3 regions of the Faecalibacterium sp. DFI.5.82 genome follow, and region 2 is predicted to be linked to each of the others. Evidence: a T-box and tRNA genes for the amino acid it is inferred to sense, from the RefSeq annotation. Region 2 holds a T-box; the other regions hold tRNA genes.
The links. A T-box is a leader RNA that pairs with one kind of tRNA and senses whether it is charged. The one in region 2 lies ahead of pheS (phenylalanine--tRNA ligase subunit alpha), so its partner is inferred to be a tRNA-Phe.
Positions count from the first base shown of each region.

Region 1 (10,543 bases), on a different contig from region 2:
AGTGCCACACGGTCGCAGCCCAGAGAGGGCTCGATCACGTAGGGGATGTAGTGCTCGTTGGTCTCGCTGTCGAAGTACTCCAGGCTCTTGCCGGAGGCCTCCTGATGGCGGGTCAGGTCGTAGTTGGTGCGGTCTGCAATGCCCCACAGCTCGCCCCAGTCGGTGAACGGGAAGGCGTACTCGATATCAGTGGTGGCACGGCTGTAGAAGGCCAGCTCTGCGGGCTCGTGGTCGCGCAGGCGCAGGTGCTCCTTCTTGATGCCCAGGCTCAGCAGCCAGTTCTCGCAGTAATCCTTCCAGTAAGCGAACCAGTCCAGATCGGTGCCGGGCTTGCAGAAGAACTCGCACTCCATCTGCTCGAACTCGCGGGTGCGGAAGGTGAAGTTGCCCGGGGTGATCTCGTTGCGGAAGGCCTTGCCCACCTGGCAGACACCGAAGGGCAGCTTGCGGCGGGTGGTGCGCTGGATGTTGGCAAAGTTGACGAAAATGCCCTGTGCGGTCTCAGGGCGCAGGTAGCAGGTAGAAGAGCTGTCCTCGGTAACACCGATGGCAGTCTTGAACATCAGGTTGAACTTGCGGATGGGGGTAAAGTCATGCTTGCCGCAGACAGGGCAGACGATGTCCTCGTGGTCGGCGATGAACTGATCCATCTCATCAAAGCTCATAGCATCCACATTGACCTCGGGATGCTCCTCACCGATCAGCTTATCGGCACGGTGGCGTGCCTTGCAGGCACGGCAGTCCAGCAGAGGGTCAGAGAAGCTGGAAACGTGGCCGGTGGTCACCCAGGTCTGGGGGTTCATAATGATGGCGGCATCCAGGCCCACATTGTAGGGGCTCTCCTGGACAAACTTCTTCAGCCATGCTTTCTTGACGTTGTTCTTAAACTCAACGCCCAGGGGGCCGTAGTCCCAGCTGTTGGCAAGACCGCCATAGATCTCAGAACCGGGGAACACGTAACCACGGTTCTTGCAGAGATTGACGATCATATCAAGGGTCTTTTCGCTCTGTTCCATTGTAATAACATCCTTTCCGTCCGCGGCTGGCTTGCCGTGTCGTGTGTGTTGTTTCGGGCAGCTTTCCCCACTGCCGCGTATCTTTACTTTACCATGTTTTCTTATATTTGTAAAGCAAAAGGCCGCTGCATTTCTGCAACGGCCCTTTCTTTCTGAGAAACAGGCGGGGTGACGTTTCCCACATCTCCTAACACCGGGCGACGGCTGCCTGTTCCGTCCTCTGTTTCTCTTTGCAAGTTTTACTTATGATACTTCATACCGGCATTGATGGTACAGGCCCGGTAGATCTGTTCGGTCAGCACCAGGCGGGCCAGCTGATGGGGCATGGTGATGCGGCCCATACTGAATCTGAGGGCTGCGGCTTTCTTCACTTCATCGGACAGGCCGTGGGAGGAGCCGATGACGAACGCCACATCCCCTGCCCCGCTGTTTGCGCGGTCGGCCAGGAACTGCGCCAGCTCATCGGAGGAGATCTGCCTGCCCTCAATGCACATGGCAACGATGGCAGCACCCTTGCGCACATTGGAGAGGATGGCTTTTCCTTCCTTATCCAGTGCTTTTTTCACCACAGCATCGGAGGCATTTTTCTCCTCGATCTTTTCCTCCGGCAGCTCGATGATCCGGAATGCCGCAAAGGCAGCCAGACGCTTCTGGTACTCTGCCACGCCCTCGGCAAAATATTTTGCGTTCATTTTACCAATACAGATCAGGTCAATATTCTGCATTACAGCTTCCTCTTTTCAGGATAAACGATTTAAAATTGTCTCCGCTACTGCTTGAACTCCCTCAGTCACGGCTTACGCCGTGCCAGCTCCCTCGGAGAGGGAGCCTCTGGCGAAACCGAATACTTTGCAATTCAAGCAAAAGCTTTCCCGCCATGCCAAAGGCCCCATCCTAGAGGGGACTGTCGAGCGAATGCGAGACTGGGGGAGTTTTTTACAGCATTGTCAGCTGCTCGCCCTCGTCCTCGGCGCGGATGAGCGCGCCGGTGGCGGGCAGGCTGCGGACACGGTAGCGGTGGGGGTTGGCAAGCTCCAGCGTTTCCGCCGGGACAACAGATGCAATGGTCTGGTTCTTTTTCAGGGTCACAACAGCAACACCCTGGCTGTCGCGGGTGGTCTTGGCAGCGATCTGCGCCGTGTTGACCAGCAGCATCCGGCCAGCGCTGGTGCGGATGGCCAGCTCCGTGTCCTCGGGCAGGAAGAGCAGCTTTGCCAGCGGCTCCTTGTCGGAGTAGGCCTTGAGCAGCTTGCGGCGGTTCTGCTTGGTGGCGTAAGAGGCCAGCGGGATCTTTGCGCACTTGCCGCCCGCAAAGAAGAAGAGGACATAGCCGCTGTAATCTCCCGTGATGACCATAGCGAGGATATTCTCACCCTCATCCATTCCCAGACGGCCCGGCAGATAGATGCCCATCTGGGCCACCTTGCCGTCCTCCAGCTCGTTCAGGCGCACCTTGTACACCTGCTGTTTGTCGGTAAAGAAGAGGGCCTCCACGTTGTTCCGCGTCTCCACCTGATGGATGATCTCATCGCCCTCTTTCAGCTTGTGGGCACCGGCGGTGCGCAGGCTCTGGGGCGGGATCTTTTTCAGGTAGCCCTCACGGGTAAAGAACACGGTAACAGGATAATCAGGGATGGATTCCTCTTCGGCACCGCTCTCCTCCTCGGGCAGATCATACAGGATCTCGCTGCGGCGGGGCTGTGCGTACTTTTTGGCCACATCGTTCAGCTCATTGATGATGATGCGGCGGATGCGGGCAGGCTTTGCCAGAATATCGTTCAGGTCGGCAATGTCCTTTTCCAGCTGTTCGATCTCACCCGTCCGTTTGAGGATATACTCCCGGTTCAGGTGACGCAGCTTGATCTCAGCCACATAGTCGGCCTGCACCTCGTCGATGCCAAAGCCGATCATCAGGTTGGGCACCACCTCGGTCTCCTCCTCAGTGGTGCGGATGATATGGATAGCCTTATCGATATCCAGCAGAATGGCGGCAAGACCCTTGAGCAGGTGGAGCCGCTTTTCCTTGCCGTGGAGATCGTAGTAGGTGCGGCGGCGGACACACTCCATGCGGAAGGCTGTCCACTCCTGCAGGATCTCCCGCACACCCATGACCCGGGGCTGACCGGACACCAGCACGTTGAAGTTGCAGCTGAAGCTGTCCTCCAGCGGGGTGGTCTTGTAGAGCTTGGCCATCAGCTTTTCCGGGTCCACGCCGCGCTTGAGGTCAAGGGTCAGCTTGAGGCCGTTCAGGTCGGTCTCATCCCGCATATCGCTGATCTCTTTGATCTTGCCCGCCTTGACCAGCTCGGCGATCTTGTCCATGATGGCTTCCACAGTGGTGGTGGGCGGGATCTGCGTGATCTCCAGCATATTCTCGCCGGGCACCACATTGTACCGGGCACGCACCTTGATGCTGCCCCGGCCATTCTCATAGACCTCCCGCATCTGGGCCTCATCGTACAGGATCTGGCCGCCGCCCACGAAATCCGGGGCAGGCATGGTGGTGGAGATATCGTGTTTGGGATCCTTCATCAGGGCCACGGTGGTGGCGCACAGCTCTGCCAGATTGAAGGAGCAGATGTTGCAGGCCATGCCGACTGCAATGCCCAGGGTATTGTTGGCCAGAATGGTGGGGAAGGTCACGGGCAGCAGGGTCGGCTCGGTGGTGGTGCCGTCGTAGTTTGGCACAAAGTCCACGGTCTCCTTATCGATATCCCGGAACAGTTCCTCGCAGATACCCTCGAGCTTGGCCTCGGTATAACGGGCAGCGGCGCAGGACATATCCCGGCTGTACGCCTTGCCGAAGTTGCCCTTGCTGTCCACAAAGGGCACCAGCAGGCTCTCGTTGCCCCGGCCCATGCGCACCATGGTATCGTAGATGGCGGCATCACCGTGGGGGTTCAGGTGCATGGTGCTGCCCACGATGTTGGCCGACTTGGTGCGGGCACCCTTCAGCAGACCCATCCCGTACATGGTGTACAGCAGCTTGCGGTGGGCGGGCTTGAAGCCATCGATCTCGGGCAGGGCGCGGGAGACGATGACGCTCATCGCGTAGGGCATATAGTTTGTCTCCAGCGTGCTGGTGATGGGATCTTCCAGCACACTGCCCGCGTTCAGGATCTCAACGCCGTCGCCCAGCTGCGGGCGGACAGGCTTGGTCGTTTTTTTGGTTGTTCGTTTTGCCATTTTTGCTCCTCTATATCAGCATCTATATCCCGGATCCAACCCCTCAGTCTCGCATACGCTCGACAGCCCCCCTAATAGTGGGGCCCTTGGCATAGAGGGGAACTCGCAGGGCGTTCCGCAACGCCAGGGCCTCCCCTACTAGGGGAGGTGGCAATGCAAAGCATTGACGGAGGGGTTTATCTCGTCAGCTCACATCCAGATCATCCAGATATTCCGCGCCGTGCTGTGCAATATGCTCCTTGCGTCCGGCAAGGTTGTCTCCCAGCAGCAGGTCAAACACCCGGGCCGTTTCCTCCACGTCCGTGGGCAGCACCTTGATCAGGCGGCGGCTCTCGGGGTTCATGGTGGTCAGCCACATCATCTCGGGGTCGTTTTCGCCCAGACCTTTGGAGCGCTGGATGGTATACTTTTTGTCGCCGATCTCCTTCAGGAATGCTGCCTTTTCCGGCTCGGTGTAGGCAAAATAGGTGTGGTCCTTTGTGGTGATCTCATACAGCGGCGATTCCGCGATATAGACATAGCCCTCGTTGATCAGAGTGGGGGTCAGCCGGTAGAGCATGGTCAGCACCAGCGTGCGGATCTGGTAGCCGTCCACGTCAGCATCGGTACAGATGACGATCTTATTGTAGCGCAGATTATCGATGTTGAAGGTGGCAAGCTCCTTGTTATGCTTGCCGCCCAGCTCCACGCCGCAGCCCATGACCTTGATAAGGTCCACGATGACATCAGACTTGAAGATGCGGGCGTAATCGGCCTTCAGGCAGTTCAGGATCTTGCCGCGGATGGGCATGATGGCCTGATATTCACTGTCGCGGCTCTGCTTGACCGCGCCCATAGCGGAATCGCCCTCCACAATGTAGAGCTCCCGGCGGGAAGCATCCTTGGTGCGGCAGTCCACGAACTTCTGCACCCGGTTGGCCAGATCGATCTGGGTGGAGAGCGTCTTTTTGATGCTCTGGCGGGTCTTTTCGGCGTGCTCGCGGCTCTGCTTGTTCACCAGCACCTGCTGGCAGATCTTCTGGGCCTCCTCCGGCTTTTCAAGGAAGTAGACCTCCAGGTAATGCTTGAGGAAATCAGTCATGGCCTGCGAGACGAACTTGTTCGTGATGGCCTTCTTGGTCTGGTTCTCGTAGCTGGTACGGGTGGAGAAGCTGGACGAGACGTAGACCAGGCAGTCCTGCACATCCTGGAAGCTGATGGCGCTCTCGCCCTTCTTATAGAGGTTCTTGTCCTTCAGGTATTTGTTGATCTGATAGACAAAAGCCGTACGGACGGCGTGCTCGGGGCTGCCGCCGTGTTCCAGCCAGGAGGAGTTGTGATAGTATTCCAGCAGCTGCACCTTATTGGAGAAGCAGAAGGCAGCACTCATCCGCACCTTATAATCCGGCTGATCCTCACGGTCACGGCCGGAGGCCTCGCTTTCGCAGCTGAACACCGGGGTCAGGGTGTCCTCTCCTGCCACCTCCTGCACATAGTCGGCAATGCCGTTCTGGTAGCACCAGCTCTCCTTCCAGGGCTTGCCGGTGGCGGGGTCCTTCTCCTTTTCGTCCGTAAAGTTCAGGGTCAGGCCCGCGTTGACCACGGCCTGACGGCGCAGCACATCCTTATAGTAGCTGCCGGGCACGTCAATGTCCGTAAACACCTCATCGTCGGGCTTCCAGTGGATGATGCTGCCGGTACGGCGGCCCTTGTAGGGCTCCTTCTGCAGGCCGCCCACGTTCTCACCCTTTTTGAAGTCGAGGTGGTAATGAAAGCCGTCGCGGTAGATATCGGCGGTCATCCAGGCAGAGGCGTACTGGGTGGCGCACAGGCCCAGGCCATTCAGGCCCAGGCTGAACTCGTAGTTGTCCTCGCCCTCACCGTATTTGCCGCCCGCGTACATCTCACAGAACAGCAGCTCCCAGTTGTAGCGGCCCTCGCCGTTGTTCCAGTCCACGGGCATACCGCGGCCAAAGTCCTCCACGATCACGCTGCCGTCCTTGCAGCGGGTCACATTGATGGTATCACCGTGGCCATCACGGGCTTCATCAATGGAGTTGGAGACGATCTCAAAAATAGAGTGGGCGCAGCCCTCCACGCCGTCTGAGCCAAAGATGACGGCCGGGCGCTTGCGCACACGGTCGGCGCCCTTCAGCGAAGTAATGCTTTCGTTGCCATATTCCTGTTTTCTTGCCATGCTGTCCTCCGGGCCTGTTCTCTTGTAATGAGCAGGTCGTCAAATCAAAACGCCTTTGCTCTTTCCCTTATAATAAGTATAAGCGATGTGTAAAGAGCAAAAGCGTCGGTGTTCTTTTCTTTTATTAAACCATAGGTTGTATTACTTGTCAATTTCTTCGGGCAGATTTCTTGTCCTCCTGATCCGGCAGAAAAAAGCCCAGAAAGTCATTCTTATTTTGCGCGTTGAAACGCATAAAATGAAAAAAGTTTCAGTTTTTTTCAAAAATTTTGAATTTACCCCTTTACAAAATCAAAATTTCAGGTATAATAATCATCGTCCGGTGCGCCTCTGTAGCTCAGTCGGTAGAGCAGGGGACTGAAAATCCCCGTGTCATTGGTTCGATTCCGATCGGAGGCACCATCTTTCAGAAGAACAAGAATTACTCCTGTTCTTCCGATATGCGGCCGTAGCTCATCTGGTAGAGCGCCACCTTGCCAAGGTGGAGGTAGCGAGTTCGAGCCTCGTCGGCCGCTCCATAACGGAGTGGTAATAATCACTCCGGATATGGCCCGGTAGCTCAGTTGGTTAGAGCACCAGCCTGTCACGCTGGGGGTCGTCGGTTCGAGCCCGATCCGGGTCGTCTTTCCCTGTGGTGCAAGGGTAAATGCACCAATATGCGGCCGTAGCTCATCTGGTAGAGCGCCACCTTGCCAAGGTGGAGGTAGCGAGTTCGAGCCTCGTCGGCCGCTCCAAATGGAGTGGAAATATTCACTCCAAATATGGTGACGTGGCCAAGTGGTAAGGCAAGGGTCTGCAAAACCCTCATCCACCAGTTCAAATCTGGTCGTCACCTCCAAAAGTTCCCGGAAGCTGTGGCTTCCGGGATTTTTTGTTTTCTTTTGCCGCCGGACGTGCTAGAATAAAGAAAACCACGAGAGGAGTCTCCTGCCATGCCCGCTGAACATCACACCACCCTGACCCCGGACACGCCGGTGCGCTACCTCAAGGGCGTGGGGCCCAAGACCGCCGAGCGGTTCGAGAAACTGGGCATCGTGACACTGGCCGATCTGCTCTGCCACTATCCCCGGCGTTACATCGATTTTTCCCGTCCCTACTCCATTGCCGAGGCCCCGCCAGACACCGAGTGCGTGGTGAAGGCCGAGGTGTTCGCCAAACCTGCCGGGCGCATCCTGCCGGGCGGGCGGCGGATGGAGCGCATCACCGCCGGGGACGATGTTTCCAGCCTGGAGATCACCTGGTTCAACAATCCCTATGCCACCCAGAAGCTGGAGCTGGGGCAGGAATACTATTTTGAGGGCATCGTGACCGGCGGGATGCTTCGCCGTCAGATGGTCAACCCGCAGGTGCGCACAGCGGCACAGATCACCGCCGCTCCTTTCGAGGCCGTTTACCCCCAGACCGAGGGGCTTTCCAGCACCGTGATCGCAAAATGCATCCGGCAGCTGCTCCCCCATGCGGAACTCCTGCCCGACCCGCTGCCAGAGGAGATGCTGAAAAAATACCGCCTGCTCTCCAAGGCCGATGCTGTGCGGGCCATCCACTGCCCTGCCACGGAAGAGGAGGCTTTTGCAGCCCGGCGGCGGCTCATCTACGAGGAGCTGCTGGTGCTCCAGTTGGGCATTGGACGAATGAAGAACCGGGGCAGCGCCTCCACCGGTGCACCCATGCAGCGGCTCGACCCGGCCCCCTTCTGGGCATCGCTCCCCTTCTCCCCCACCGGTGCCCAGCGCCGGGCCGTAGACGAAATTCTGACCGATCTGTCCGGCAGCACCTCCATGAACCGCCTTTTGCAGGGCGATGTGGGCAGCGGCAAGACGCTGGTTGCCGCCGCCGCCATCTGGGCCTGCATCCGCAGCGGATACCAGGCGGCCCTGCTGGCCCCCACCGAGATTCTTGCCGCCCAGCACGCAGAGAATCTGAACCGGATGCTGGCCCCCTTCGGGATGCGTGTGGCCCTGCTGACCGGCGGCATGAAGGCCGCCGCCCGCCGCACCACGCTGGCTGCCATCCGCAGTGACGAAGCCGACCTTGTGGTGGGCACCCACGCCATCCTGAGCGAGGGCGTGGAGTTTGCCCGGCTGGGTCTGGCTGTGGTGGACGAGCAGCATCGCTTCGGCGTGCGCCAGCGCGGAATGCTGGCCGAAAAGGCTGCGAACCCCCATCTGCTGGTGATGAGCGCCACGCCCATTCCACGCACATTGGGCCTGCTGATCTACGGTGATCTGGACATCTCTATCCTTGATGAGCTGCCCCCGGGCCGCAAGCCCGTCAAGACCCGGTGCATCACCGGAAAAAAGCGGCGGGATCTCTACGGCTTTCTCGACCGGGAGATCGGAGCCGGACGGCAGGTATATATCGTCTGTCCCGCCATCGAGGACACGCCGGACGGCGGGCTGAACGCCGTGAAGAGTTACTACGAGGACATTGCCAAAGCCCTTCTCCCCGACCGCCGGGTCGGCCTGATGCATGGTAAGCTCAAGCCAAAGGAGAAAGCCGCGGTAATGGACGATTTCAAAGCCGGCCGGCTGGACGCACTGGTATCCACCACTGTCATCGAGGTGGGCGTGGATGTCCCCAACGCCACCGTCATGGTCATCGAGAATGCCGAGCGCTACGGCCTGAGTGCCCTGCACCAGCTGCGGGGCCGCGTGGGCCGGGGTGCCGCCGAGAGCTGGTGCTTCCTTGTCAGCGACAACACCGCCGAGAGCGTCCAGAAACGGCTCAAGTTCCTCTGCTCCACCTCGGACGGCTTCGCCGTGGCACAGTTCGACCTTGAGACCCGCGGCCCCGGCGACTTTTTCGGCAGCCGACAGCACGGCCTGCCCACCCTGCAGATCGCCGACCTGATGAACGACACCCGCACCCTTCACGCCGCTCAGGCCGAGGCCGCCGCTCTGCTGGCCGCAGACCCCCTGCTGGAAGCGCCGGAGCACAGCCTGCTCGCCGCGCAGGTCGAACAGATGTTCACAAAGGCTGGAGCCATGAATTGAAACAATAAAAAGAACCGGTTTCCATGTATTTTAAAATGAGAAAGGCTCCTGCGAAAGCAGGAGCCTTTCTCATTATTACGATTCTGTCATCGGTTCAGGCTTTGCGCCGCCTTGGCGATCACAGCCAGCAGATTGACCAGATGTTCCACGTCCATCTGGCCGCTGTTGTTGGCAAAGGCATAGAAGCAGCCCTGCACGCAGAAGGAAAGCAGGATGCCCCGGTCGGGGTCCGCTGCAAAGGTGGGGTCTTTGGCCGCCAGACGATCTCGCAGACCCTTTTCAATGCAGTTGGCAAAGATCCCCTGCCTTGCCCCGGAGAAAAGGATGTTCACCGCCTCCTGGTTCTGAACAAAGGCATGGAACAGTTCACGGGTCAGCTGCTCTGTGTGTGCAGCGGTAAGCCCCACATTGGGCACACTGTCCAGAATGACATGGATGAGCTTGTTCTCCAACCGGCTGGACAGCTCATAGATATCCTCATAGTGGGCATAAAAGGTGGATTTGTTCACCTTGGCCAGTGTGCACAGGTCTTTGATCCTGATCTTCTCCAGCGGCTGGCGGGCACGCAGCTCCATGAATGCCTTTTCGATGGCGCGGTCAGTCTTTTCAATGCGGATGTCCAAAATAATCCACCACTTTCATTGTTTCGTTGGATATCCAACGCTTTTCGTTTTTCGGGGATAGACAGTTTGTTCGAGTTTTCTTACAATATCAATAGAGAATCCCTTTCTCTCTCAGCGCGGCTTCGATCCTCTGGAATGTTTCTTCATCCGGGCAGCGGAGGGTGTGCAGGTGCACGCCGCCGGTCATCCGGCTGAGCAGGCACTCCGGGGTATTGACTGCCTGGGTGATAAAGGTGTCCACATCGTATCGGCTGGCGAGGTTCAGGTTGCCCCGCAGTTCGCCGTAAAGCGGGTTTTCCACCGCCACATCGACCACCACGCCTCCCTGATCCACCACCGTGTAAAGCTCGGTGCGCATCTCATCGGCGGTCCTGTGCACACAGGCCAGGATGCCGGTGTAGCCGCCGGGGGTCGGGTGGAACTGATACCCGCGCGGGGTGGCCTCGATTTCGGCCCCGCCTGCCCGCAGAAGGGCCACGTCCCCCACCACGATCTGGCGGCTGACCCCCAGCTTTGCGGCCAGTGCACTGGCACTGATGGGTGCGCTGG
Region 1 is NZ_JARFIS010000001.1:24,343-34,885, reverse strand. Features, by position in the region: gene P0G09_RS00170 (glycine--tRNA ligase) at 1-1,016, opposite strand, end outside; gene rlmH (23S rRNA (pseudouridine(1915)-N(3))-methyltransferase RlmH) at 1,256-1,741, opposite strand; gene P0G09_RS00160 (DNA gyrase subunit A) at 1,953-4,202, opposite strand; gene P0G09_RS00155 (toprim domain-containing protein) at 4,387-6,378, opposite strand; tRNA gene P0G09_RS00150 (tRNA-Phe) at 6,705-6,780, shown strand; tRNA gene P0G09_RS00145 (tRNA-Gly) at 6,821-6,896, shown strand; tRNA gene P0G09_RS00140 (tRNA-Asp) at 6,927-7,000, shown strand; tRNA gene P0G09_RS00135 (tRNA-Gly) at 7,037-7,112, shown strand; tRNA gene P0G09_RS00130 (tRNA-Cys) at 7,142-7,216, shown strand; gene recG (ATP-dependent DNA helicase RecG) at 7,311-9,371, shown strand; gene P0G09_RS00120 (hypothetical protein) at 9,458-9,994, opposite strand; gene P0G09_RS00115 (transcription repressor NadR) at 10,083-10,543, opposite strand, start outside.
Region 1: it encodes a tRNA-Phe, which carries the amino acid that the T-box ahead of pheS (phenylalanine--tRNA ligase subunit alpha) is inferred to sense. The anticodon was not compared.

Region 2 (10,543 bases):
GTGGCCGCCCATGGAATATCCCACGATGGCGTACTGCTCCGGCTGGATGCCAAACTCCGCAGCGTGTTCCTCAATGTACTGCATGGCCCGGCCGATGTCCTCCAGCGGAGCATCATCGGAAGCATCCGTCCAGACGCGATACCGCAGAATAAAGGCGGCATAGCCCAGCTCATGCAGCTGCCAGGCCGTGCAGGCCCCCTCCTCCAGCTCGGCGCTCTCATTGGCACCGCTGCCAGCCAGGATCAGCGCAAACTTGGCATTTTCGGCCTTGGCCGGGAAATAGAACAGGCCGGTGTTGTTTTTGGTGCGGTCCGCCGCCTTTTCCGCATCCGTGTAGAACGAGTGGGTGACCTGAACGCCATTGTTGTAGTTCTCAATGACCAGATTCAGCCCCTTGGCACAGCCTTCGGCCACATACTCGTTGGTGTAGCCCTCCACAGTGGTCATTTCCCACAGGGCCTGACCCGGCGGGCAGTCCTTATCCTGCGAGTAGGTGTAGAAGCCGGAGTTCTTGATGCCCGGGTTGTTGCGCACTTCCTTCATGGTGGTCTGGGCCGTGATGTTGGGCTCTCCCTTTTCCATTACGGCACCGGCGGGCAGGGCCAGCAGAGCCAGCAGACACAGCATCACCGCGACGATTCGTTTTGCCTGTTTCATGTTCCGTTCCTTTCCCCCGGCACCGCCCTGATTGCATTTTCCCGTACAGAGGACTATAATATGAGACTGCACAGGCGACACCGGTTGGTTTTTGTTCTATTGTATCACACCCGCCGGTATTGTCAAAACAAATCTGTCCGCAAAATCCATGCGTTGTGATCTCCACGCTTCCGAGGGGCCGGGTATTCAGATTTCGGACACTCTGCCCGGCCTGAGGTGAACAGGTTTCCATTGTGATTTGCGGCAGATTCTGCTATACTGAAAAGAGATATTGCACACGCAATGAGGGGAAACCGGAGCATTGCGGCTCCGGTCAGGATAGGAATATGAGTGAGATCACAGTCCGGCCCATGATGCCGGAGGATTGGATTGCTGTGTCCAAAATATATCTGGAGGGCATTGCCACCGAGCACGCCACTTTCCAGACCAACTGCCCGCCCTACACCGCCTGGGACGCATCCCATACCCGGGAATGCCGCCTGGTGGTGCTGGACGATGGGGTCGTGGCCGGCTGGGCAGCCCTGCATCGGGTAGATCCCCGCTGGTGCTACCGCGGCGTGGCCGAGGTGAGCATCTATGTCGGGGAGAAATTCCGGGGCAAGGGGCTGGGCTATCACCTGCTCACGGCGCTCTGCCGCGAGGCCGAACAGGCCGGGTACTGGACGCTGCAGTCCACGGTGCTGCAGGACAACGCCCCCTCCCGGGGCCTGCACCTGAAATGCGGCTTCCGCGTGGTGGGCCGCCGGGAGCGCATTGCCCGGGACTGCCACGGCCGCTGGCTGGACACTTACCTGATGGAGCGGCGGTGTGCAGCGGACGAACCGGCGGGCTATAAAAAGCTGTAAGGCGCTTTTTGCGGGAAAGATTTACAGTTTCTTCAAAAAGCGGCCTTGAAAATCCACAAAAATATGATATACTAACGTAACGATACCAAAGCGATAGAAAGGAGACGCGCGGAATGGCACCGACCAAAGAGCGTCCGGCAACCAAGACGATTGCCACAAACCGGGAAGCGCGCCACGAGTATTTCGTTCTGGAAGCGCTGGAGACCGGCGTTGAGCTGAAAGGCACCGAGGTCAAGAGCCTGCGTGCCGGCGGCGTGAACCTGAAAGACAGCTGGGTCGATATTGAGGACGGCGAGCTGCTGGTCAAGGGAATGCACATCACCCCCTACGACCACGGCAACATCTTCAATCAGGACCCCATGCGGGTGCGGCGGCTGCTGGCCCACAAGAACGAGATCCGGCGGCTGCACCAGCAGTGCAAGCTGCAGGGCTACACTCTTGTGCCGCTTTCGCTCTACTTCAAGCATGGCCGCGTCAAAATGGAGCTGGGCCTGTGCAAGGGCAAAAAGCTCTACGACAAGCGTGCAGATGCCGCCAAGCGTGATGCCAAGCGCTCCATCGACCGGGCCGTTAAATCCAACGGCGTTTACTATTGATTTCAGGCAGCATTCCTGCCCGGAAACTTCAAAGCTTACCCACACCGCAAGGTGTGTTTTATGGGGGCGTAAAGGTTTCGACGGGGGGAGCGAGGCCTGGGCAGCGGGTAGCAGTGGGGGACCTGCTCTAAACTCCTCCAAAAAATTAACTGACAACAATAATTATCAGTTGCTCGCAGCCTGAGTGCTGCGCGTTCCGCCCACTCTTGTGTCGTGTGGGGCCGGGGCGTCCTTTAGACACAGCACCTGAACGGACCTAAGCTTTGCGGACCGGCAGGAACTCATGAAGCTACCAATGCGTTAGCCTGGCGACCGGCGTGACGCGGAGGGAATGTTGTTGATCGCCTGCACCCGGAGACACCTACGCTGAACTCTTTTCGGACATGGGTTCGACTCCCATCGCCTCCACCACACAAGAAAAATCCGAACCTCTTCCCATCGGGAAAAGGTTCGGATTTTTTCATTTGCCGTATTTCTTACCGCGTCATTTTCATTTCCAGTCTCAGCAGCGCGGCTTTTTTATCGATGCCGCCTGCATATCCGGTCAGGCTGCCGTTTGTTCCGACAACGCGGTGGCAGGGAATGATGATGGAGATCACATTGTGTCCGACAGCCCCGCCCACAGCCTGCGCAGACATCCGGGAAAGGCCGCGCTCCGCGGCCAGCTGTCTTGCCAGTGCCCCATAGGTCGTGGTCTGGCCGCAGGGGATGCGGCGCAGCAGCGCCCACACCTCCTGCTGAAAGGCAGAGCCAGCGGGATGGAGCGGCGGGGTAAAGTCCGGCTCCTGCCCGCCGAAATAAACATCCAGCCAGCGTCTGGCCTCGGAGAGCACAGCGGTCTCCTGCTCCTGATGCACCGCATCCAGGGTGCGGGCAAAGTACTTCTGCCCCTCGAACCAGAGGCCGGTCAGGCCGATGTCATCAGCGGCCAGCAGGATGCCGCCCAGAGGGGACTCATAGTGCTGTGTAAAGATCACCGTTTACCGGATCTCAATGCCCAGCTTGAACTTCAGGTTGCCCAGCACCTTCTTGACGGTACGCTCGACCTGCTCAGCGGAGATCTCCGCGCTGGGGTCAGACAGGGTCAGGGAGAAGGCCATGCTCTTCTTGCCCTCGCCCAGGTTTGCGCCGCGGTAGATATCGAACAGCTTGACCTCGGTGATGAGGGAGCTTGCCTTCTTAATGGTGTCCTCGATCTCGCCGCAGGTGACCTTTTCCTCGCAGACAAGGGCCAGGTCACGCTTGACGGCAGCGTAGGGGCTCAGCGGCTTATAGCGCAGCTCACCGTCCACACAGGACATCAGAGCCTCATAGTCCAGCTCACCCAGATAGATGTTCTGGCTGTCCTTCTGGTCCTTGGCGATCTCCAGCTCGCCGTTGATCTCATTGGAGAGCTTACCGAACACGCCCAGACGCTTGCCGTTGCAGTAGACAGCGGCGCTGATGCCCGGGTGGAGCCACGGGGTGGTCTCGCGCTCATAGGTAAAGGTCAGGTCAAAGCCTGCGGCCAGTGCCTCCATTGCACCCTTGACGGTGAAGAAGTCCTCCTCGGGGCCAAAGGCACCAATGCAGAGGGTCTGACGCTCATGGGGATGCTCGCTGATGGGCAGCTCCTTGGCCAGATAGACGGGAGCCATCTCGAACAGGCGGCCCTCGGCATTGCCCTTCTTGAGGTTGTCCACGATGACATTCAGCATGGACGGGGTCAGCAGGGTGCGCATGATGGACAGGTTCTCGCTGATGGGATTCAGGATGCGGATAGCCTTGCGGGCGGCATCCTCAGCGGGGATGTGCAGCATATCCAGCTCCGCGTTGGAGTAGAAGGCCAGGGTGGAGGCCTCATAGAAGCCCTGTGCAGCCAGCAGGCGCTTGGTCTTGAGCTGCTGCTTCTGTGCATAGTTCAGGCCGCCGTTGGTGACAGAGGCGGTGTTCAGGAAGGTGGGGTTGATGTGGTCATAGCCGTACTCACGGATGACCTCCTCCGCCAGATCGGGGAAACTCTCCACATCCTCACGGTAGAGAGGAGCAGACACATCCCAGCTGCCATCGGCCTGCACATCCACAGTGAACTCCAGGCGCTGCAGGATATCGATCATGGTCTGCTCGGGCACAGTGATGCCCAGCACGCCGCAGATCTTGGCAGGGGTGGTCACGATGTGCTTGCGCTCCAGCGGGCGGCCATCGGTCAGGTCATACTCGAGGGTGGTGATATCGCCGCAGTCCAGCTCCTGGATCAGGTGCAGGGCACGAGCCAGGCCCAGCTCGGGAGAGTTGCGGTCCACACCCTTTTCATAGCGGGCAGAGGAATCACTGTTCTGGCCCAGGGCACGGCTGGTCTTGCGGACGCAGTCACGGGCAAAGGTAGCGCACTCGAACAGCAGGCTGGTGGTGTTCTCATCCATGCCGGAGTTGGCACCACCCATGATGCCGGCCAGAGCCACAGGCTTCTCGGCATCGCAGATGACCAGATTGTTGGGGTTCAGGGTGAACTCCTTTTCATCGAGGGTCACGATCTTCTCGCCCTCGTGGGCACGGCGCACATCAATGGTGCGGCCGGCGACCTTGTTCAGGTCAAAGGCGTGCATGGGCTGGCCCATTTCCAGCAGGGTGTGGTTGGTGATATCCACCACGTTGCTGATGGAGCGCAGGCCGCACAGGGCCAGATGGCGCTTCATCCAGCGGGGAGATTCGCCCATGCGGATGTTGCGGACGTAGTGCGCCATATAACGGGGGCACAGGTCAGGGGCCTCCACCTGGACGGTGATGGGAGCATCCGGCTCGCAGACAGCCTTGTAATCCATGGCGGGCATGTGCAGGGGCTTGCCCAGAATGGCAGCGACCTCGCGGGCAATGCCCAGCACGGACTGGCAGTCGGGGCGGTTTGCGGTGATGGAGATATCGAAGATATAGTCATCCAGACCGACAACGGGTGCGATGTCGGTGCCGGGAACAGAATCCTCGGGCAGGATGAGCAGACCATAGACCTCAGAGCCCGGGAACAGGTCATCGTTCAGGCCCAGCTCCTCGCCGGAGCAGAGCATACCGTTGGACTCCACGCCCTGCATCTTGCGGGCCTTGATCTTGATACCGCCGGGCAGGGTGGAGCCATCCAGAGCGGCGGGCACACAGTCGCCCAGCTTCATATTGGCAGCACCGGTGCTGATGCGGATGTCGTGGCCGTAGTCACCGCAGTCCACCACACACTTGGTCAGGTGGGTGCCCTCCTGCTTTTCCATCTCCACGATCTTGCCAACGACCACCTTGCTGATGCCTGCATCCAGCGGGATCAGCTCTTCCACCTCAAAGCCGCAGGAGAACAGCTTCTCCTCCAGCTCCTGAGCGGTAACGTCGATATCAACGAATTCTTTTAACCAACTGAAAGGTACTTTCATTGTCTGTTCTCTCCCCTCTTATTCATGGAACTGCTTGAGGAACTGCAGGTTGTTCTCGAACATCAGGCCGATGTTGTTGATGCCGTACTTCAGCATGGCGATGCGCTCGATGCCAATGCCGAAGGCGAAGCCGGAATACTCATCCGGGTCAATGTTGCAGTTCTCCAGCACCTTGCGGTTGACAACACCGCCGCCCAGAACTTCGATCCAGCCGGTGTGCTTGCACAGAGGGCAGCCCTTGCCGCCGCACTCAAAGCAGCTGACATCGACCTCCACACTGGGCTCGGTGAAGGGGAAGTAAGAGGGACGCAGGCGGGTGCGGGTGTCCTTGCCGAACAGCTTCTGCACAAAGGTGTTCAGCGCGCCCTGCAGGTCGCCCAGGGTGATGCCCTTATCCACGACCAGGCCTTCCATCTGGTGGAACATGGGGCTGTGGGTGGCATCGGAATCGGAACGGAACACACGGCCGGGGATCAGCACCTTGATGGGCGGCTTCTGGCTGTCCATGGTGCGGATCTGGCCGCCGGAGGTCTGGGTGCGGAGCAGGAACTCGTCGGACAGGTAGAAGGTATCCTGCATGTCGCGGGCGGGGTGATCCTTGGGCACGTTCAGGCGGGTGAAGTTGTGGTCGTCGTCCTCGATCTCAGGTGCGTCAGCCACGGCAAAGCCCATGCCGGAGAACACGTCGATGATCTGGTTGGTGACCAGCGTCAGGGGGTGCAGACCACCCACCGTGCGGGTCTTGGCGGGCAGGGTGATGTCCACGGTCTCAGCGGCGTTGCGGGCGGCCAGCTCGGCCTCCTTTACCTTGGCAGCGGCGGCATCGTAGTCTGCCTGCACCTTCTGCTTGAGCTCATTGATGATCTTGCCCATGGCGGGGCGCTCTTCGGGCGCGACAGAGCGCAGATTCTTCATCAGCGCGGGGATCTTGCCGTTTTTGCTCAGATATTCCTGCCAGAACGAGGCCAGCGTCTCCTTGGAAGAGACCTGACCGAGGCTCTCTGCGGCCTGTTTGGCCAGCTCGTCGATCATTGCTTGCATGGAAATTCTCTCCTTCTCAATTCGTGTTTTCAAAGCGGGGCAGCAAAAAAGGCCCCGTCCCCTGCCGGGCCATTTCTGGCCGGACAAAAGGGACGAAGCCTTTGCAAATCCAATGCTCCGCGGTACCACCCGGTTTCCGCCCTGCACAAAGAAGGGCGGCTCTCAAACGCCGTAACGGGGCGCGCCGTCCTGCCCTAATAGAAGCCGTTCGGGCAGGCCGCTCAGGAGCGAACTTCGGCACACACCCACGCGGAAGCCCTTTCAGCCGGTGAAGCTTCTCTCTTTGCTGTGGAACTGCATGCGTACTCTCTCCGTCGCTGCGTTTTCAAGATATTCAGGTTTCATAACCGGATATCATCTTACCACACTTTGGGCCTGTTTGCAAGCCGGGGCGGCACTTTTTCCCTGAATTTCACGGTTTTGCTTGTGTTTTGGCCGAAAGTATGGTATTGTAAGCGTAACGTTTTACTGAAAGGAGGGTACACCCAGATGGGTTGGAATGGCTGCATCTTTTTCAAAAAAGGTCAGATTTAATACGTTACGGCTCGAAGTGTACCCTTTTGTCTCTTTCAGCAAAGCGTGGAGCATGATTTTCAGCGCCGCGCAGCTTTGCTGTGGGGCGCTTTTGTTTTGCCTGAACCCCTCAGACTCGCTTCGCTCGTCAGCTCCCCTAGTAGGGGAGCCTCTGGCGAAACCGGAAATTCTGCACGGATTGCCAAGGCCTCCACTATTAGGGGAGGTGGCAATGCGTCAGCATTGACGGAGGGGTTTGGTCACAGCAAACTTCCGTTTGCAAGGGTACACTTTCTATTTTGAATTATTCACTATAAATAGAAAGGGTGTTCCCCATGAACCATAAACGTAAGCTCAATTTGAAAAAGCAGCTTGCCTGCATTTACACTGCCGATCTCTTCTCCGGCCTGCGCATCACGGATGCGGTATGGGTGGCGCTGCTGGCGGCCCGGGGCTTCTCCCTGTGGGAGATTGGTCTGGCCGAGAGCGTGTTCCATGTTGTCAGCCTGCTGTGTGAGGTGCCCAGCGGCATGGCGGCAGACCTGCTGGGCCGGAAAAAGACCCTCGTGTCCGGCGGCGTGTGCATGGTCCTGCAAAGCCTGCTGATGGCCTTTGCGTCAGACCTGTTCACCATCTGCTTTGCCATGGGGTTGAACGCGCTGGCCATGACCATGTTCTCCGGCACCTCCACGGCGCTGCTCTACGACAGCCTGAAGCAGGAGGGCTGCGAAGAGGAATACATTCAGGTCTCCGCCAACGGCTCTCAGATTTCCATGCTGGCCAACGCCGTGGGCTCCATGGCCAGCATTCTGAACCAGTTTCTCGGCTACGCAGGCTTTTATCTGCTGAACGCCGCTTTTGAGGGCATTTCCGCCCTTGCCAATATGCTGCTTGCGGAGCCCATCGTCACTGAGTCGCAGGCCAGCCGGGAAAAGCACGCGCTGCGCGCTCTGCCCGAACAGTTCCGCCAGCTGGTGCGGGACAGCCTGCATGTCCTGCACACCTGCCCAATGGCGGTGAAGCTGATCGCATCCAGCGCCCTCATCAGCGTGCCCAGCTACCTGACCAAAATGTTTTTGCAGCAGCGGCTCATTGAGCTGGGCTGGCCCACGGAGCTGCTCTTCCTTCCCCTGCTGCTGGGCGGTCTGGCCTGCGTGGCGGGTACCGAGATCGGCCGCCGGGTGAGATGCCGCTCCATGCGGCGGCTCTACACGGCCTGTGCCCTGCTCTGCGGTGTGGGCACTCTGCTGGTGGGTACTGCGCCCGCCTGGGGCGGCATCCTGGGCATGATGCTGGTGCAGGGTGTGCTGGAGGTCTATCTGCTCCACGAGAGCCAGAAGCTGAACGATGCCATCCCCAGTGACCAGCGGGCCACCCTCATCAGCGTGGACGGCATGGCCTACAGCCTGCTGATGATCCCCGCAAGTCCTCTGGTGGGTGCCGTCGGCGATGCCTTCGGGCAGGCCGGTGCGGGCCTTGCCCTGCTGGGCGGAGTCATCGTGCTGAGCGGCGCGGCGCTCTTGGGGAAAAAGCCGCAGGAATCCTGATACAGCAAAAAGCGGATGCGTTCCGGTGGGAGCGCATCCGCTTTGTTATTTTGCTCAGAACCGCCGCCAGGTGTCCGGCATAAAGAACACCAGCATGGGGAAGATCTCCAGACGGCCCGCCAGCATGTCAAAGATCATAACCAGCTTGGCGGGATTGGAGTAGCTGCCAAAGTTCATCATGGGGCCCACCTGGGCAAGGCCGGGGCCGATGTTGTTCAACGTGGCGGCAATGGCGGTGAAGTTGGTCACCATGTCAAAGCCATCCAGACTGATGAGGAAGAAGGATGCCGCAAAGATGAAGATGTAGGCTGCCACATAGACATTGGTGGCGCGGATGGTCTCATGGTTAACCACCTTGCCGTCCATCCGGACGGGGGCCACCACCTGCGGGTGAAGGGCCTGCTTGAGCTCCTTGCCCACAGTCTTGCCCATCAGCAGGAGGCGGCTGACCTTCATGCCGCCGCCGGTGCTGCCCGCACAGGCACCCACAAACATCAGCATGACAAGGATCTCCTTGGAAAGGGTGGGCCACAGGTCAAAATCACAGCTGGAAAATCCTGTGGTGGTAATGATGGAACCCACCTGGAAGGCGGCGTGGCGCAGAGCCTCGCCCAAGCCGTTGTACATGCTGTAAATGTTGGCCGTGATGATGACCACAGCCACACCGATGATCACAAAGTAGGCGCGCACCTCCTCGCTGGCGGCAGCGCGGCGGAAGCGGCGCATCAGCAGCAGGAAATAGGCGTTGAAGTTCACGCCAAACAGGATCATAAAAATGGTCACGACCCACTGGACATAGGGCGACATGCTGGCAAAGCTGTCATTGCGGAAGCCGAAGCCGCCGGTGCCCGCTGTACCAAAGGAGGTCAGCAGAGACTCAAACACCGGCATCCCGCCGAACAACAGGAACACAAACTCGATGACCGTCAGGCCAAAATAAATGCCATAGAGGATCTTTGCCGTGGACTGCACCTTCGGCACCAGCTTATCCACCTGGGGGCCGGGGCTTTCGGCTTTCATCAGGTTGACATGGGAGCCGCCGGTCAGGGGCAGCAGGGAGAGCAGGAACACCAGAACGCCCATGCCGCCGATCCAGTGGGTGAAGCTGCGCCAGAACAGGATGCCCCTGGGCAGGTCCTCCACGGCGGGCAGGATGCTGGCACCGGTGGTGGTGAAGCCGGAAACGGTCTCAAACATGGCATCCACCGGGTTGGGGATGCTGCCCGTGAGCACAAAGGGCACCGCGCCCACCACACTGATGAGCAGCCAGCAGAGCGCCGTGGTGGCAAAGCCCTCCCGCATATAGAAGATCTGGCTCTTGGGCTTGATGCGGTGGAGCAGAGCGCCCGCCACAGCAGAAAGCGCTGCCGTGAGCAGGAACACGCCCAGCACCATCCATTCACCATAGATCAGGCTGGCCATGGCAGGCAGCAGGAGCAGCGCGGCTTCGCAATAGAGGATGTAGCTCAGCAGCCGCAGAACGATCGCATAATTCATGCCGCGCCTCCGTTAATCTTCCACGATGTCCCGCAGGTCATGCAGGCCGTGCTCCAGCGTGACTACGATGACGTTGTCGCCCACCTGGATCTCATCGCCGCCGCGCGGGATCTTGATCTCGTTGCCGCGGGTGATGCAGCAGAGCAGCAGGTTCTTTTTCAGGTGGAGCTGGCTCAGGGGCACACCGGTGGCGCGGCTCTTCTCATGGACCGTGAATTCCAGCGCCTCCACACGGTCGTCCAGAATGCGGTACAGGGTCTTGATGTTGCTGCCTGCCTCGTTCTGCAAAGCGCGCACATACTGCACGATGTAATCGCAGGTCATGTACTTGGGGTAGACGATGCTGCCCAGATCAAGCCCGGCCAGGATATCGTCAAATTCCAGGCGGTTGATCTTGGTGACCAGCTTGCCATTGGAATGCTTCTTGGCAAACAGGGTCAGCAGAACATTTTCCT
Region 2 is NZ_JARFIS010000002.1:193,981-204,523, forward strand. Features, by position in the region: gene P0G09_RS04510 (alpha/beta hydrolase) at 1-657, opposite strand, end outside; gene P0G09_RS04515 (GNAT family N-acetyltransferase) at 984-1,502, shown strand; gene smpB (SsrA-binding protein SmpB) at 1,616-2,098, shown strand; RNA gene ssrA (transfer-messenger RNA) at 2,161-2,509, shown strand; gene P0G09_RS04530 (methylated-DNA--[protein]-cysteine S-methyltransferase) at 2,575-3,075, opposite strand; gene pheT (phenylalanine--tRNA ligase subunit beta) at 3,079-5,490, opposite strand; gene pheS (phenylalanine--tRNA ligase subunit alpha) at 5,509-6,531, opposite strand; T-box leader at 6,617-6,858, opposite strand; gene P0G09_RS04545 (MFS transporter) at 7,380-8,591, shown strand; gene P0G09_RS04550 (TrkH family potassium uptake protein) at 8,646-10,088, opposite strand; gene trkA (Trk system potassium transporter TrkA) at 10,101-10,543, opposite strand, start outside.

Region 3 (10,543 bases), 110 kb from region 2:
TTTCCCTGCTCATCAAAAATGTGATCCTGTAAGCCGCCGCAGATGGCGTTTTTCTCTCTCTGCGCGCTGGTGCTCACCGCCCTGATGTAACAGATCACCAAAACAGCCTCAGCCCTTGGGAAATCGGGCTGAGGCTGTTTTTTCGTCCGTATGATCAGCGGTTTTTGCGCTTGTTCCGGTACATATCCCGGTCGGCAGCATGGTAGACTGCGGTATAATCAAAGGGGCCTTCTGTCACGGTGTGGTATCCAAAGGCAACATCCAGCTTGAGGCGGTCGTCGCTCTGGCGGGCCAGCTCCTTGTGCAGCCTCTCGATCAGCTGTTCGGCCTCTTCTGCAGAAAAATGGCTGCAGGCAATGAGGAATTCATCGCCGCCCATCCGCAGGGCCACGCTCTCCGGCGGCAGGTTTTCCCGGATCACCCGGCCCACCCGCTTGAGCAGCAGGTCGCCGTACTCGTGTCCGTAGGCATCATTCACACGCTTCAGGTAGTTACAATCGCCCATAATGATCGTGACGGGCATGACGGCTTCCTTCAGCTGCTCGGCGCCCTTTACCTTCAGGTAGTTGCGGTTATACAGACCTGTCAGGTCATCGTGGACGGCCCAGTTCTCGGCCTGTTTTTCCAGCCGCACCCGTTCGGTGATATCACCAATAAGCCCCACGATGCCGATGATCTTTCCCTCCAGCACAACGGGGTTCTTTTTGATCTGATAGTATGCCGTCCCATCCTTCCGGGGCACCTCGGTGATAAAGCTGGTTCCCTTGCCAGTGGCAAGCACCTTCTGGTCCTGCTCATAATAAAAACGGGCCTGTTCCTCGTTACCCCAGATCTCCAGATCTGTCTTGCCCAGCACATCCTCTTCCTGCCCTTCTCCGTAGGGGAAGAAAGTCCTAACGTCCGAAATAAAAAGATAACGGCATTCCGTATCCTTGAAAAAGAGGTTCGCCGGTGTACTGCGCAGAAAGGTCATCACTTCTTCATAGCCGAGCGCATCGATCCACTGCATCCTGTGGCCCCTCCTTTCCATTTCTCTTTTTTATTATTTTACCATATTCTATTATACGAGCGATGCACCTGTTTTGCAAGTGTTAATTGCGTTCCCTCAACGATCCGGAAGAGGACGACTCCACCCCTGGTGCAGACGGAAAAGGCCGCTGACCCATCTCAGGTCAGCGGCCTTTCTGTCTGCGCTTATTCAGCTGCGTTCAGCTGCGCCTTGTGGTATTGCAGGGTGTACAGCTGGTAGTAGCGGCCATGCCGGGCCAGCAGCTGCTGGTGGGTGCCCTGCTCCAGAATTTTACCGTGGGACAGCACGATGATGTTGTCCGCATGCTGGATGGTGGACAGCCGGTGGGCCACAATGAGCATGGTGCCCACGGTGCGCATCTTTTCCAGCGAATCCTGAATCAGCAGCTCCGTCTCGGTGTCGATGTTGGCGGTAGCCTCGTCCAGGATCATCACGCTGGGCTTGTGGATGATGGTGCGGGCAAAGCTGAGCAGCTGCCGCTGCCCGGCGGAGAAGTTGTTGCCGCGCTCACGCACCTCTTCGTCCAGCCCGTGATCCAGCTTGTTGATGAACTTGTCGGCGTTGACGTAGCGGCAGACCTCCATGATCTCGCTGTCGGGGATGCCCTCTTCCCGCAGAACGATGTTAGAACGGATGGTACCCGAGAACAGGAACACGTCCTGCAGCATCTGGCCGAAGTGCCTGCGCAGGGAGGAGATCTTGATCTTGCGGATGTCGATGCCGTCGATCAGGATCTGGCCCTTCTGGAACTCGTAGTTCCGGCAGATCAGGGAGAGGATGGTGCTCTTGCCGGAGCCGGTGGAACCCACAAAGGCCACCGTCTGGCGGGCATCCACATGGAAGGAAACGCCCTGCAGCACCCACTCGCCGGGAACGTAGCTGAACCACACGTCCCGGAACTCGATCTCGCCCTTCACCTCGTTCAGCTCAATGGCATCGGGGGCATCCTGCATCTTGGGCTGGATGTCCATGATGGAGAACACCTTTTCTGCCGATGCCAGCGCCGACTGCAGCCAGTTGAACTGTTCGGCCAGGTTCTGGATGGGGGTAAAGAACTTGGAGATGTACATATAAAAGGTGACGATGGTGCCGCTGGAAATGGTCTGCCCCAGAAAGCTGACATTGTTCAGGTGACCCATGCCGCCCAGATAGAACAGGCACAGGATCGAGCTGACATAGAGCATATACACCAGCGGACGGAACACGCTGAACACGAAGATCTGCTCCTGATTGGCCCGGGCCAGCTTCTGGCTCTTCTGGCGGAAGTCCTCCATCTTCTCGTCCTCCCGGCCAAAGATCTGGGTGACCTTGATGCCGGACAGGTTTTCGGACAGATAGGTATTGATATCGGTGGTCGCGTTCTTGAGCTTGCGGTTGGCGCGGCGGGAGAACTTGCGGAAGATGACCGTGAAGATCACGATGAAGGGCACAAAGCAGAGCACCATCAACGTCAGCTCGTAGTTCAGGCAGAGCATGGCCACCAGAATGCCCAGAATGACAAAGCTGTTCTTGGTCAGCTGGACCAAGAGGTTTGTGAACATCATGGAGATGGCGTTGGTATCGTTGGTCACACGGGTGACCAGCTTGCCCACGGGGATCTCGTTGAGCTGCTCGTGTGCCAAAGATTCAATGTGGCTGAACAGATCCTCGCGCAGATCGGAGATGATGCGCTGACCCACCCGCTGCAGGATCACGGCCTGCAGGTAGGTGCTGCCCATGGAGAACACCAGCACGCCTGCATACACTGACACGCCCAGGAAGAGGGTGCGGAGTTCAAACTCCCCGGCCACCAGCTCCTCGATGCGGCCCACGATGAGGGGTGAAATGATATCGTAGGCAATGGAGAAGAGCATCAGCAGGCCCACGATGAGGAATTTGCTCAGGTAGGGCCGGGCATAGCGGGCAAGGCGGCGCATGATCTCGCCGTCCTCCATGTTGCGCTCAAAGCCCATAGCGGTCTTTTTGTCCTTGGCGGCGGCATAAGCTGCCACCAGCAGGGCGGTGATCACGCCGATGACAGCGCCCACCAGAACCAACGGATTCAGATGCATCATGCGTTTTCGCCTCCCTTCGTCTCATCCTCCAGCCGCTGCAGATCGACCATCCGGCGGTACTCCGGGCAGGAAGCATACAGCTGGTCGTGGGGGCCGACGGCTTCCACCCGGCCCTCGTTGAGGAAGATGATCTTATCCAGCCGCTCCACCGTGGAAATGCGGTGGGCAATGAGCAGGGTGGTCTTGCCTGCCCGGCTGTTCTTGAGGTTATCGAGGATGATCTTCTCGGTGCTGGTATCCACCGCCGAGACGGAGTCATCCAGGATCAGGATGGGCGCGTCCTTGAGCAGGGCGCGGGCGATGGAGATGCGCTGCTTCTGGCCGCCGGACACCGTCACGCCACGCTCGCCCAGAACGGTCTCGTAGCCGTCCTTGAAATCCACGATATTATCCCTCACATCGGCCATGCTTGCCGCCCGCTCGATGTCCTCCGGGGTGGCATCGTCCACACCAAAGGCAATGTTGTGGGCGATGGTGTCCGAGAACAGGAAATTATCCTGCGGAACGTAGGCACATGCATTGCGCACCGAGTGGATGGAAAGGCTGTTCACATCCCTGCCGTCCACGAACAGGGTTCCGTCCGGCACATTATAGGTGCGCAGCAGCAGGTCCACCAGGGCGGTCTTGCCCGCACCGGTCTTGCCCACGATGCCCACACTCTCGCCGGGCGCAATGGTAAAGGAGATATCCCGCAGCACATCGTACTCGCCGTCCGGGTAGCGGAAGTTCAGGTGGCGGAACTCGATGCCGCCTTTGGGGTCGGTCAGGTCGGCCACGCCGGGGCGGTCAGCCACGTCGATGGGGGCATCCAGCAGCTCGGTGATGCGGTTCAGGGAGGCCTTGCCGCGGCTGGTCTTTTCGATCAGCATGGACACAGCCATGATGGGCCAGACGATGGCCTCAAAGTAGCCGATGTACTCCACCAGCTGGCCGGCGTTGAACCGGCCCTGATAGACCAGATAACCGCCGTAACCCAGAATGATGCAGACCACGGACTCCACGAACAGGGTCACCAGCACCTCCAGCAGGGTGGCGATCTTCGTGTAGGTCACGTTGATCTCCTCGTTTTCCTTGTTCAGCTTCCGGAAGGCCTGCAGTTCCTTGTACTCCTTGACAAAGGCCTTGATGACCGCAATGCCGGAAAAGTTCTCCTGCGCGAAATCGGAAAGGCCGGAGAAGGCCTCCTGCCGCTCCTCCCAGCGCCGGGTCATCACCTTGCTCATCTGGGTGCCGATGGCAAACATGATCAGGGCCGGGATCAGGGCCAGCAGGGTCAGCCGCACGTCCATGGTCCACATCTTATAAAGAGCCAGCAGACCCAGGGTCAGCGCGTCGAAGAACATCAGCACGCCGTCGCCGAAGCACTCCTGAATGGTGTCCAGGTCGTTGGTGTACAGGCTCATCAGGTTGCCGACCTTGTTCACCTGATAGTACTGCTGGGACAGCCTGCGGCTGTGGTCGAACATCCGCTCCCGCAGGTCTGCCGCGACCCGCACCGCCGAGCCGAAGAAACAGATGCGCCACAAAAAGCGCCCAATGACCATCAGCACCACGATCCAGATCATGGGCAGGCAGATGTGCTGCAGCAGCACCTCTTTGGTAAAGAGCAGCGTCTCACCGTTCACCACCACCTGGCCAAGGTTCACTCCGTTGATGACCAGCCGGTAGAGCTGGGGGATCAAAAGCTGGATGTAATCCACCGTCAGCAGGGCGGCAAGGCCCAGCAGCAGCACGGGAGCATGCTTGAGGTAATACCGGTTGATGTACTTGCCGAATATCACTGCGTTTTTCCCTCCTTTTTCAATTCCAAAAAAGCTTTCAACGTACAAAAAAGCCGCTGCATCACACGACGAATCATGTTTTGCAGTGGCTTGTTTGTCTGGAGCGGCCGACGAGGCTCGAACTCGCTACCTCCACCTTGGCAAGGTGGCGCTCTACCAGATGAGCTACGGCCGCATATAAAGTGCCTCCGATCGGAATCGAACCAATGACACGGGGATTTTCAGTCCCCTGCTCTACCGACTGAGCTACAGAGGCATATAAGCTGCTTCCAGAGAAGCAGCAGCGACCCGGATCGGGCTCGAACCGACGACCCCCAGCGTGACAGGCTGGTGCTCTAACCAACTGAGCTACCGGGCCACATGGTGGAAGTTAACGGGCTCGAACCGCTGACCCTCTGCTTGTAAGGCAGATGCTCTCCCAGCTGAGCTAAACTTCCACAAAATGGAGCGGCCGACGAGGCTCGAACTCGCTACCTCCACCTTGGCAAGGTGGCGCTCTACCAGATGAGCTACGGCCGCACATTTCATGTGGTCTGCCGGGGTTTCGCTCCCGGCGACGTTGGCTATTATAGCGTAAAACGCAGGCTTTGTCAACAACAAATTTCCAAAAAATCAGACTTTTTGCAAAACACGCCTGTCTGCGCCTGTTTTTCAAAAACAAAGCCGAAACCGAAATGTTTCAGCTTTGCGGCGGCAGACACAAAGAAAATTCGGTTGCGTTCCCTTCTTAAAGAGGTTATAATAAACTTGTCAAAAAGTTGCACAAAAACACGTCTGCTATGCCGCGCGGGCGGGCAGACGTGTTTTTGTGCCAAGATTTTGCCAGAAAAAGGAGCAACCGCAATGTACAAGATCACTGAAAAGGTCGCGCTGAACCCCACCGTGACAAAGATGGTCATTGAAGCCCCGCTCATTGCCAAAAAGGCAAAGCCGGGCCAGTTCATCATTGTGCGCCCGTTTGAGGACAGCGAGCGCATCCCCCTGACCGTGGCCGGTTACGACCGCGAAAAGGGCACTGTGGATATCATTTTCCAGATCGTGGGCGGCACCACCATGGAGCTGAACAGCCTGAACGCAGGCGACAGCGTCCATGACTTTGTGGGCCCCTTGGGCCGCGCCACCGAGACCGAGGGCCTGAAAAAGGTCTGTGTTGTCGGCGGCGGCGTGGGCTGCGCCATCGCCCTGCCCATTGCCAAGGAGCTGCATGACCAGGGCTGCACCGTCCACAGCGTCATCGGCTTCCGCAATAAGGATCTGCTCATCCTCGAGGACGAGTTCAACGCCTGCAGTGACGAGCTGCGCATTATGACCGATGACGGCAGCTACGGCACCAAGGGTGTGGTCACTGCCGCTCTGGACGAGCTGGTAGCCGCTGGCAACCAGTATGATCTGGTCATCACCATCGGCCCGCTGATCATGATGAAATTCGTCGTCAAGACCTGCCAGAAGCACGGGCTGAAGAGCATCGTCTCCATGAACCCCATTATGATCGACGGCACCGGCATGTGCGGCGGCTGCCGCCTGACCGTGGGCGGCGAGACCAAGTTTGCCTGCGTGGACGGCCCCGACTTTGACGGTGACCTCGTCGATTTCGACGAAGCCATGGCCCGCGGCACCATGTACCGCCCCTTTGAGGCAAAGGCCCGCGAGAAGGCCTGCAATCTGTTCAAGACTGAGGAGGCAAAGTAAGATGGCTTTCAATATGGATCCCAAAAAGTGCCCCATGCCCACCCAGGACCCCAACGTCCGCAACAAGAACTTTGAGGAAGTTGCACTGGGCTATACCGAAGAGATGGCCGTGAACGAGGCCAAGCGCTGCATCCACTGCAAGAACAAGCCCTGCCAGACCGGCTGCCCCGTGGGCATCGATATCCCCGAGTTCATCGGTCATGTGGCCGAGGGCGACTTTGAAGCCGCCTATCAGGTCATTGCCCGCTCCTCTTCCCTGCCCGCCGTCTGCGGCCGTGTCTGCCCCCAGGAGAGCCAGTGCGAGGGCAAGTGCACCCGCGGCATCAAGAACGAGCCCGTGGGCATCGGCCGCCTGGAGCGCTTTGTGGCCGACTGGCACCGTGAAAATGTCCACACCGCCCCCATCGTGCCCGCATGGAACGGCCACAAGGTCGCCATCATCGGTGCAGGCCCTGCCGGTCTGACCGCCGCAGGCGATCTGGCCAAGCTGGGCTATAAGGTCACCGTCTACGAGGCCCTGCATGTAGCCGGCGGCGTGCTGATGTACGGCATCCCCGAGTTCCGTCTGCCCAAGGCCATCGTGCAGCAGGAGATCGACGGCCTGAAGAAGATGGGCGTGGATTTTGAGTGCAACATGGTCATCGGCAAGGTGCTGACCATCGACGAGCTGATGGGCGAGTACGGCTACGAGGCCGTGTTCGTTGGCTCCGGTGCCGGTCTGCCCCGCTTCATGGGCATCCCCGGCGAGAGCCTGAAGGGTGTGTACTCTGCCAACGAGTTCCTGACCCGCTCCAACCTGATGAAGGCCTACCTGCCCACCAGCAAGACCCCCATCCGCACTGGCAAAAAGGTGGCCGTTGTGGGCGGCGGCAACGTGGCCATGGATGCTGCCCGCAGCGCCCTGCGTCTGGGTGCCGAGACCGTGTACATCGTCTACCGCCGCGGCATGGCCGAGCTGCCTGCCCGTAAGGAGGAGGTCGAGCACGCTGAGGAAGAAGGCATCATCTTCAAGACCCTGTGCAACCCCGTGGAGATCCACGCCAACGACGAAGGCTTCGTCAAGTCCATCACCTGCATTGAGATGGAGCTGGGCGAGCCCGATGCTTCCGGCCGCCGCCGTCCCATTGAAAAGAAGGGCAGCGAGTTTGAGCTGGATGTGGATACCGTGATCATGAGCCTGGGCACCAGCCCCAACCCCCTGATCCGCTCCACCACTCCTGGTCTGGAGACCAACAAGCACGGCTGCATCGTCACCGAGGGCGACGAGGGCAAGACCAGCCGTGAGGGCGTGTACGCCGGCGGCGATGCCGTGACCGGTGCCGCCACCGTCATCAAGGCCATGGGTGCCGGTAAGGCAGCCGCCAAGGCCATGGACGAGTACATTCAGAATCAGTAAGTTTCCCCTATAGAAAAAAGCCGGTGCGCCAAGAAAGTGCACCGGCTTTTTCTCTTCATATCAGGCCGTTTTCTACACAATACCAATAGATGCCGTCTTCCTTCACATCGCGGCAATGGGCGGTGGCGGCGGCTTGCAGCCGGGCAGAGGCGTTGGCCATAGCGATGCCGGTGCCGACGGCTCTGAACATTTCGATATCGTTGTTGCCGTCACCGAAGGCCATGCTGTCGGACTTGTCGATGCCGTAGAATTCCAGCATCTTTTCCACGGCGATGCCCTTGCCGCCGCTGGCCGGGATGATATCCACGGCGCGGTCCCACCATGCGGCGATCTTCGCGTTCTCCACATCCTTCAGGATGGCTGGGTACTCCGCTTCCCTGCCACTCATCAGCACCTGAAAGATCTCGCCCTGCGCCATAGCATCAAAATCGTCGGCGATCACCAGCTCGACCCCGCCGATGGCAAAATACTCCGCCAGATCAGGGTCGGAGCCGTTAGCGGCCAGCCGGTCCTTGGTGGCCAACGCCATGGGCCGCCCCAACGCTTCGGCGTTCCGGCGGAGCAGGGCAATGTCCGCTTTCGGGATGAGATTTTTGAAAACATCGCGCTCCGGCGTGAAGCAATAGGAGCCGTTGTAGGTCAGGAACGCATCGAAAGTGACCCCTTCGAACTTCGGCACTTCCATGGGAGCGCGGCCGGTGGCGATGCAGAGCTTGATGCCGTTCTGCCGCAGTTTTTGCAGCGCCTCCACCGTTCTGGGGCGGATGCCCTCCTTGAGCGGCACCAGTGTGCCGTCGATGTCAAAAAAGATGATCTTGGGCTTTGTCATAGCGTTCCTCCTGCATTTTTCTTATATCATAGCACACTTGCTGCCGTTTGCCAAATGTATCCCAGTTGTTGTGCAACCTGCTCAATTTTCCGAGGTGATTTTTGTCGGCTATTTCTGGCGCATTGTGATTGATTTTGACTGAAATCTTGCTATAATAAGGACAGGAAGCTTCATAAAGCTTCAAGTTCAATCACAAAACATCAAAGGAGTGACCTTTCCTCATGTTGGCAGAAGAACGCTTCGCCCTCATCCTTGACCTGCTGGCCCGCCAGCGCACTGCCACCGTGCAGGAGCTGTGCGAGGCGCTGAGCGCCAGCGAGTCCACCATCCGGCGCGACCTGAACGAGCTGGACAAGCAGGGCAAACTGAACAAGGTGCACGGCGGGGCCACCCTGCCGGACAGCCCCTTCCGCACCGACGAGCCCACCATGGCCACCAAGGAAGAGCTGGCGGTCAGTCAGAAGCAGAGCATCGCCCAGGCGGCGGCAGAACTGATCCTGCCGGAAGATTTCATCTATCTGGATGCAGGCTCCAGCACGCTGGCTCTGGCACGGGCGCTGAGCGGCCCGGCCCTGAACGCCAGCTATGTGACCAACGGCGTGGCCCACGCCCGCCTGCTGGCCCAGAAAGGCTGCCGGGTGTTCCTGCCCGGCGGGCTGCTGCGGCCCCAGACCGAGGCCATCATCGGGGCGGCTGCGCTGACTGCCATCCAGCAGTACAATTTCACCAAAGCCTTCATGGGGGCCAATGGCGTGGCGCTGGGTTCCGGCTTCACCACCCCAGACCCCGAGGAGGCCGCCGTCAAGGCTGCGGCTCTCCACCGGGCGCGGGAGGCGTGGTTCCTGGTGGACGACACCAAATTCGCGCAGGTCTACCCCGCCGTCATCTGTGATCTGCACAGCGGTGCCATCCTGACGAACCGGTGCCCCAACCCCAAATACCGGCAATACACTCTGATAAAGGAGACCGAGGTATGATCTACACTGTTACATTCAATCCTGCCATCGATTATGTGGTCCGTCTCGACAGGCCCCTTGAGGTGGGCGAAGTGAATCGCGCCGCCGGGGAGGACTGCGTGCTGGGCGGCAAGGGCATCAATGTTTCCGGCGTGCTCCGGGAGCTGGGCTGTGAGAGCGTGGCTCTGGGCTTTGTGGCCGGTGAGACCGGTGCCTGGCTGGAGCGTGGTCTAGCCGCGCAGGGGCTCCGAACCGATTTCATCCATCTGGCCGAGGGCATGACCCGCATCAACGTCAAGATCAAGGCAGGCACCGAGACTGAGCTGAACGGCGCAGGCCCCAGCATCCCGGAAAGTGCCATGCAGCAGCTGGAAGCCCAGCTGGACACCCTGCAGCCTGACGACATCCTCGTTCTGGCAGGCAGCATCCCCAAGAGCCTTTCCCAGAGCACCTACGAGCGGCTGCTGGCAGGGCTGGAGGGCCACGGCGTGCGGGCCGTGGTGGATGCCACCCAAGATCTGCTGGTCAACGTCCTCCCCTATCACCCCTTCCTGATCAAGCCCAACAATCACGAGCTGGGCGAGATCGTGGGCCGGGAGCTGAAAACGGACGAAGAGATCACCGCCGCCGCCCGCGCCCTGCAGGAAAAAGGTGCCCGGAACGTACTGGTGAGCATGGCCGGAAACGGCGCCCTGCTGGTGGATGAGCACGGCGAGGTGCACCGCATCGGCTGCCCCAAGGGCAAGGTTGTGAACAGCGTGGGCGCAGGCGACAGCATGGTGGCCGGTTTTGTGGCAGGTTATCTGCA
Region 3 is NZ_JARFIS010000002.1:80,061-90,603, forward strand. Features, by position in the region: gene P0G09_RS04020 (nucleoid-associated protein) at 1-32, shown strand, start outside; gene P0G09_RS04025 (GGDEF domain-containing protein) at 155-1,009, opposite strand; gene P0G09_RS04030 (ABC transporter ATP-binding protein) at 1,195-3,084, opposite strand; gene P0G09_RS04035 (ABC transporter ATP-binding protein) at 3,081-4,865, opposite strand; tRNA gene P0G09_RS04040 (tRNA-Gly) at 4,965-5,040, opposite strand; tRNA gene P0G09_RS04045 (tRNA-Phe) at 5,049-5,121, opposite strand; tRNA gene P0G09_RS04050 (tRNA-Asp) at 5,150-5,223, opposite strand; tRNA gene P0G09_RS04055 (tRNA-Val) at 5,227-5,302, opposite strand; tRNA gene P0G09_RS04060 (tRNA-Gly) at 5,309-5,384, opposite strand; gene P0G09_RS04065 (sulfide/dihydroorotate dehydrogenase-like FAD/NAD-binding protein) at 5,709-6,554, shown strand; gene gltA (NADPH-dependent glutamate synthase) at 6,556-7,950, shown strand; gene P0G09_RS04075 (Cof-type HAD-IIB family hydrolase) at 8,006-8,779, opposite strand; gene P0G09_RS04080 (DeoR/GlpR family DNA-binding transcription regulator) at 9,001-9,756, shown strand; gene pfkB (1-phosphofructokinase) at 9,753-10,543, shown strand, end outside.
Region 3: it encodes a tRNA-Phe, which carries the amino acid that the T-box ahead of pheS (phenylalanine--tRNA ligase subunit alpha) is inferred to sense. The anticodon was not compared.